Regions from separate parts of the Kosakonia radicincitans DSM 16656 genome, predicted to be linked through region 2. Evidence: predicted binding sites of a transcription regulator. Region 2 holds the regulator's gene; the other holds the start of a gene.
The links. The regulator LexA, encoded in region 2, represses DNA repair genes until DNA is damaged. The targets are predictions, from matches to a motif close to TNCTGTATGTACATACAGNA.

Region 1 (3,118 bases), 2.6 Mb from region 2:
GCGGTTCCTGGCTGGTGCCGGCAGATGCGCTGGAAGCGGGTGATTACGATCGCATCACCAAACTGGCGCGCGAAGCGGTAGAAGGCGCGAAACAGTAATCTCGCGGGCGGGTGTTTACCCGCCTTGTGCAGAAAAGCCCGGAAAGCGATGAGCGCCTCCGGGCTTTTTTTAGCCTTTAACCTGAACTGCCGCGGCGGCGGCAACTGCGCGCTCTACGGCCGTTTCGACATTTTCTGCCACAGCCAGCGCAACGCCCATGCGGCGGGAGCCGTCGATTTCAGGTTTTCCAAAAAGACGCAGTTGCACACCGGCTGCGAGCGCATTTTGCACGTTATCGAAGGTCACATTCTGGCTGCGCAGGCGCGGCAGGATCACTGCCGAAGCAGCCGGGCCGTACTGGCGGATGTCGCCAATCGGTAAACCGAGGAAAGCACGGACATGCAACGCGAACTCCGAGAGATCCTGTGAAATCAGCGTCACCATCCCGGTATCATGCGGGCGAGGAGAGACCTCGCTGAAAATCACTTCATCGCCGCAAACGAACAGCTCAACGCCAAACAGCCCATAGCCGCCCAGCGCCAGTACGACTTTGCTGGCAATCGCCTGCGCGCGTTCCAGCGCCAGCGGCGACATCTGCTGCGGCTGCCAGGATTCGCGATAATCACCCTCTTCCTGGCGGTGGCCGACCGGCGCGCAAAAATGGACGCCATCAGCGGCGCTGATGGTCAGAAGCGTGATTTCAAAATCAAAGTTGACCACGCCCTCGACAATCACCCGCCCGGCACCCGCACGACCGCCCTGTTGGGCGTATTCCCAGGCTTTCGTCAGTTGCTCTGCGCTTTTAATAAAGCTCTGGCCTTTACCGGAGGAGCTCATCACCGGTTTTACGATACAGGGCAAACCTATCTCAGCGACGGCATCGCGAAAAGCCGCTTCACTGTCGGCAAAGCGGTAGCTGGATGTCGGTAACTGCAACTCTTCCGCCGCCAGGCGACGAATGCCTTCACGGTTCATGGTCAACTTTGTGGCACGGGCGCAGGGCACCACATGCTGGCCTTGCGCTTCCAGTTCCAGCAGCGTGTCGGTGGCGATAGCTTCGATTTCTGGCACGATAAAATGCGGTTTTTCTTGCGCGACCAGCGCCTTCAGCGCATCACCATCAAGCATATTGATCACATGTGAACGGTGCGCCACATGCATGGCGGGCGCATCGGCGTAGCGATCAACCGCGATCACTTCAATGCCCAGTCGTTGACATTCAATGGCCACTTCCTTACCCAGTTCGCCAGAGCCGAGTAACATCACGCGAGTAGCTGCAGGGCGCAGCGCAGTACCTAAAAGAGTCATAGCATCTTACCGTTGGGGAAAAAAACTGGGCGCAGTATAAACGAAAACGTTTGCGTCTGTCTTTTATCCCTTGCGATGCTTTTTTCATCGCGCTACTATACTGTATAAATACACAGTTGAATGAGGCTGCATCATGGCGGTAGAAGTTAAATACGTAGTCATTCGTGAAGGTGAGGAAAAAATGTCTTTTGCCAGCAAAAAGGAAGCTGATGCTTACGATAAAATGCTCGATCTGGCGGAAGTGCTGGGCGACTGGTTAGGTACCGGCCCGGTAGCGCTGGAAGATGAGATGCGCGATCAAATGGCGCTGTGGCTTGCCGAACAGAAAGATGCGCTGAGCGGTATTCTGAAATCCGGCAAATTGCCAGGTGCTGAAGCGGAAGAACCTGCTGCAGCGGCTACTTCTGATGATGCTGAACCGACAGACGCAGTGGATATTAAAAGCGCGCAGAAGCGCGCGAAAGTCGCCTGATCTTGCGCTGCCAGCAATTTGTACCATGCTTTTGACTGGACAAGTAAGTACCAGGAGATAAGCATGAAAATAGCAGGAGTTTTTACAGGTCTGCTTTTGCTGGCAGGCAGTACCATGGCGCACGCTACAACGGATAAATCGGTAAAGTTTCCTTCTTGTGAAGGTCTTGATGCCGATGGGATCGCGGCCAGCGTTAAGCGTGACTATCTGCAAAATCGCATTGTGCGCTGGGCTGACGATCAGAAAAAACTGGGGCAGGCCGATCCGGTTGCCTGGGTGAATCCGAAAGAGATCGTCGGCAAGCGTGATAAATGGACGGTACCGCTCACGGTTCGCGGTAAAAATATGGATATTCACTACCGCGTGGCCGTCGATTGCAAAGCGGGTACGGCAGAGTACCAGCCACAGCCGTAACGCAATAATTTTCTCATCTTTTGCCGCTACAGACACTTCCTGACATCCCCCTCGCTTACTCTGGGCAACCACACATAGATAAGCGAGGGCATTATGAGCTGGTTGAATCAAATACAGTCGTTGCTGGGTTCGAAAGATAATGCGGATCCCTCATCTTCAGGCGAGCAGAGGTTACATAACCTGCTGGCGCCGGGCGCTCTGGGTGGCCTTGCCGGGCTGCTCGTTGCCAGTAAATCCTCACGTAAGTTTCTTGCTAAATACGGTACCAGCGCACTGCTGGTTGGCGGCGGCGCGGTCGCCGGTACGGTGCTGTGGAATAAATACAAAGACCGTATCCGTAACGCGCATCAGGGTGAGCCGCAATACGGTCAGCAGCAATCTCCGCTGGATGTGCGCACGGAGCGGCTGATCCTGGCCTTGGTTTTTGCGGCGAAAAGCGATGGTCATATCGACGACAAAGAACGAGCCGCTATCGAGCAGCAACTTCGTGAAGCCGGGGTGGAAGAGCAGGGGCGGCAGTTGGTTGCGCAGGCAATTGAACAACCGCTGGATCCCGCACGCCTGGCGCAGGGCGTACAGAATGAAGAAGAGGCGCTGGAACTCTGGTATCTCAGCTGTGCCGTTATCGATATCGATCACTTTATGGAACGCAGCTATCTGAATGCATTGGGAGATGCGTTACAGATCCCGCAGGCAGTTCGTGAGGAGATAGAAGAGGATATAAAGCAGCAAAAACTTACCGCTTGATTCTGATTACAGTGTGGTTTCGCTTGCATCACGCGCGGGTTTTGCCAACCTTACAAGTGTGTTAAACAAAAAAGAACAATACTATGCCGCCGAAAGCAAAACTGATCCCACACGCAATCACCACGCATGGCGATACGC
Region 2 (3,118 bases):
CCAGATCCGGATGGCTGCGGTGTAAATCCAGGTAGTCGTGGAACAGTTTGATGGACTCTTCTTTTGGCGTGTAATAGGTAAACACGCGCGGCCCGCCATGAATAAACACGAAACGCGGCAGTAATACGCCGTCGATTTCCAGGGGTTCCAGGGGATCGGGCAGTTCGTGCGCCAGACACTGAGCACGCAACGTCATCAAATCTGCCTTAGAGTTATAAGGCAGCACGTACATAATAGGACGTGAAGTATCGAGACCCAGTTCCTGTGCAGGTTCTGCAGGTATCGATTTACTTTTTACCAGTACACTTAATGGTAAATTCAGTAATTTGTAGTAAATTCGTGGCCAACCGGACATAAAAGATGAAAAGCCTCTGGTTAATAATAGTGCCATTGCGCCGCAAGAATATCAGAAAGCGCACGTAATTTCTGTTGTACCTCAGTACGCTGATGTAGACATTGACGTTTATTACATAAAAAGGTTCTTTTCATGGCCAATAATACCACCGGAATTACCCGAATCATTAAAGCAGCAGGTTACTCATGGAAGGGCGTTCGCGCTGCATGGATCAATGAAGCCGCCTTCCGTCAGGAGCTGGTAGCCGTTGTTTTAGCTATCATTATTGCTTGCTGGCTGGACATTGACACGGTCACACGGGTATTGCTGATTAGCTCGGTGTCGCTAGTAATGATTGTTGAAATCCTAAATAGTGCAATTGAAGCTGTCGTAGACCGAATTGGTTCTGAATTTCACGAACTTTCCGGTCGGGCGAAGGATATGGGATCGGCGGCAGTGCTGATGTCGATCCTGCTGGCGCTGTTTACCTGGATCTCGCTTCTTTGGTCGCATTTTCGATAACGCTTCCAGAAATCAATAACTCCCTGGTTTTTTGCTTAAATTTGGTTCCAAAATCGCCTTTGACTGTATATACTCACAGCATAACTGTATATACACCCAGGGGGCGGGATGAAAGCATTAACGGCCAGGCAGCAAGAGGTGTTCGATCTCATCCGCGATCGCATCACCCAAACCGGTATGCCACCAACGCGTGCGGAAATCGCACAGCAATTGGGGTTCCGTTCCCCAAATGCGGCTGAAGAACACCTGAAAGCGCTTGCGCGCAAAGGGGTTATCGAAATCGTCTCCGGCGCATCGCGTGGTTTGCGTCTGCTGCTGGAAGAAGAAGAGGATATCGGTTTACCGCTGATTGGCCGCGTTGCTGCGGGTGAACCGCTGCTGGCGCAACAGCATATCGAGGGTCACTATCAGGTCGATCCCGATCTCTTCAAGCCTCACGCGGATTTCCTGCTGCGCGTCAGCGGTATGTCGATGAAAGACATCGGTATTATGGACGGCGACCTGCTCGCAGTGCATAAAACGCAGGACGTGCGTAACGGCCAGGTGGTCGTCGCACGTATTGATGATGAAGTTACCGTGAAACGTCTGAAAAAACAGGGTAACACCGTCGAACTGCTGCCGGAAAACAGCGAGTTTTCCCCGATCGTCGTCGATCTGCGCGATCAAAACTTCACCATTGAAGGGCTGGCGGTTGGCGTCATCCGTAATGGTACATGGCTCTAACGCCTGTTCTTTTCGCAGCGACACAGAATACCGTGGCGCTGCGTAATACACTTTTCCCCCATTGATTCGACACTGCCATGCCGTTGCTGAATGCATCTGACAGAGCACTGTGGCGGCTTGCGCTGCCCATGATCTTCTCCAATATCACTGTTCCGTTACTGGGACTGGTGGATACCGCCGTGGTCGGGCACCTGGATAGCCCTGTTTACCTCGGCGGCGTGGCGATTGGCGCAACGGCTACCAGCTTTTTGTTTATGCTGCTGCTGTTTTTGCGGATGAGCACAACCGGTCTTACGGCACAGGCGTTTGGCGCGAAAAACGCACCTGCGCTGGCGCGCGCGCTGGTACAACCGCTGCTACTGGCGCTGTTGGCTGGCGGGGGAATTATGTTGCTGCGTACGCCGCTCATCGATCTAGCGCTGCACATCACCGGTGGGAGCGAAGCCGTGCTGGAACAAGCGCGGCGCTTTCTTAATATCCGCTGGCTGAGTGCGCCAGCGTCGTTGGGAAATCTGGTATTACTCGGCTGGTTGCTGGGCGTGCAGTATGCCCGTGCTCCGGTGATCCTGCTGGTGGTAGGGAACCTCCTCAACATTGTTCTCGACCTGTGGCTGGTGATGGGTCTGCACATGAATGTGCAGGGGGCAGCGCTCGCCACCGTTGTGGCTGAGTATGCGACTTTCGCCATCGGTCTGCTGATGGTGCACCGCGTGTTGGTGATGCGCGGCATCACCCTGCCAGCGCTGAAAAATGCCTGGCGCGGCGGTATGCGGCGCTTATTAGCGCTTAACCGCGATATCATGCTGCGCTCGCTGCTCTTGCAGCTCTGCTTTGGCTCAATCACCGTACTGGGCGCGCGTCTTGGTGGCGAGACAGTCGCCGCTAACGCGGTGCTGATGATGTTTCTCACCTTTACAGCGTATGCGCTGGATGGTTTTGCCTACGCGGTCGAAGCGCATTCCGGGCAGGCCTACGGCGCGCGCGACGGCAGTCAATTGATGGAAGTCTGGCGAGCGGCGTGCCGCCAGGCCGGGCTGGTGGCGCTGTTCTTTGCGGCGATTTATGCGCTGGCAGGCGACAACATTATTGCCTTGCTGACTTCGCTTCCTGCCTTGCAGACGCTCGCCGGGCATTACCTATTCTGGCAAGTGATTCTGCCGCTGGTGGGCGTGTGGTGTTACTTGCTGGATGGCATGTTTGTTGGCGCCACGCGCGCAGCGGAGATGCGTAACAGTATGGCGATTGCCGCTGCCGGGTTTGCTGTCACGCTGCTGACGGTTCCGGTGTTGGGGAATCACGGTTTATGGCTATCGCTGACCGTCTTTCTCGCCCTGCGCGGGCTTACGCTTGCCTGGCTGTGGCGTCGCCACTGGCGTAATGGCAGCTGGTTTTCCGACGCGAATCCTTCCTGATATTGCCAGGCTTTTGCCTGTTCCCTCGTCTCGCTTATGCTGTTTTTAATCATCTCGACGGTTAAAGATTCCGAATAAAAATCGATTGCCGGAATCCTTAACTACAATAATCAGTACGTTCAGCAGA

Region 1: Y71_RS10790 (YebG family protein) is a predicted target of LexA. The motif match lies at 1,446-1,465, and genes of this name have one in related genera.

The regions. Positions count from the first base shown of each region.
Region 1 is NZ_CP018016.1:2,202,856-2,205,973, forward strand. Features, by position in the region: gene kdgA (bifunctional 4-hydroxy-2-oxoglutarate aldolase/2-dehydro-3-deoxy-phosphogluconate aldolase) at 1-98, shown strand, start outside; gene purT (formate-dependent phosphoribosylglycinamide formyltransferase) at 169-1,347, opposite strand; gene Y71_RS10790 (YebG family protein) at 1,481-1,819, shown strand; gene yebF (protein YebF) at 1,883-2,233, shown strand; gene Y71_RS10800 (tellurite resistance TerB family protein) at 2,324-2,980, shown strand; gene ptrB (oligopeptidase B) at 3,064-3,118, shown strand, end outside.
Region 2 is NZ_CP018016.1:5,444,859-5,447,976, reverse strand. Features, by position in the region: gene plsB (glycerol-3-phosphate 1-O-acyltransferase PlsB) at 1-355, opposite strand, end outside; gene Y71_RS26180 (diacylglycerol kinase) at 488-856, shown strand; gene lexA (transcriptional repressor LexA) at 965-1,579, shown strand; gene dinF (MATE family efflux transporter DinF) at 1,657-2,991, shown strand.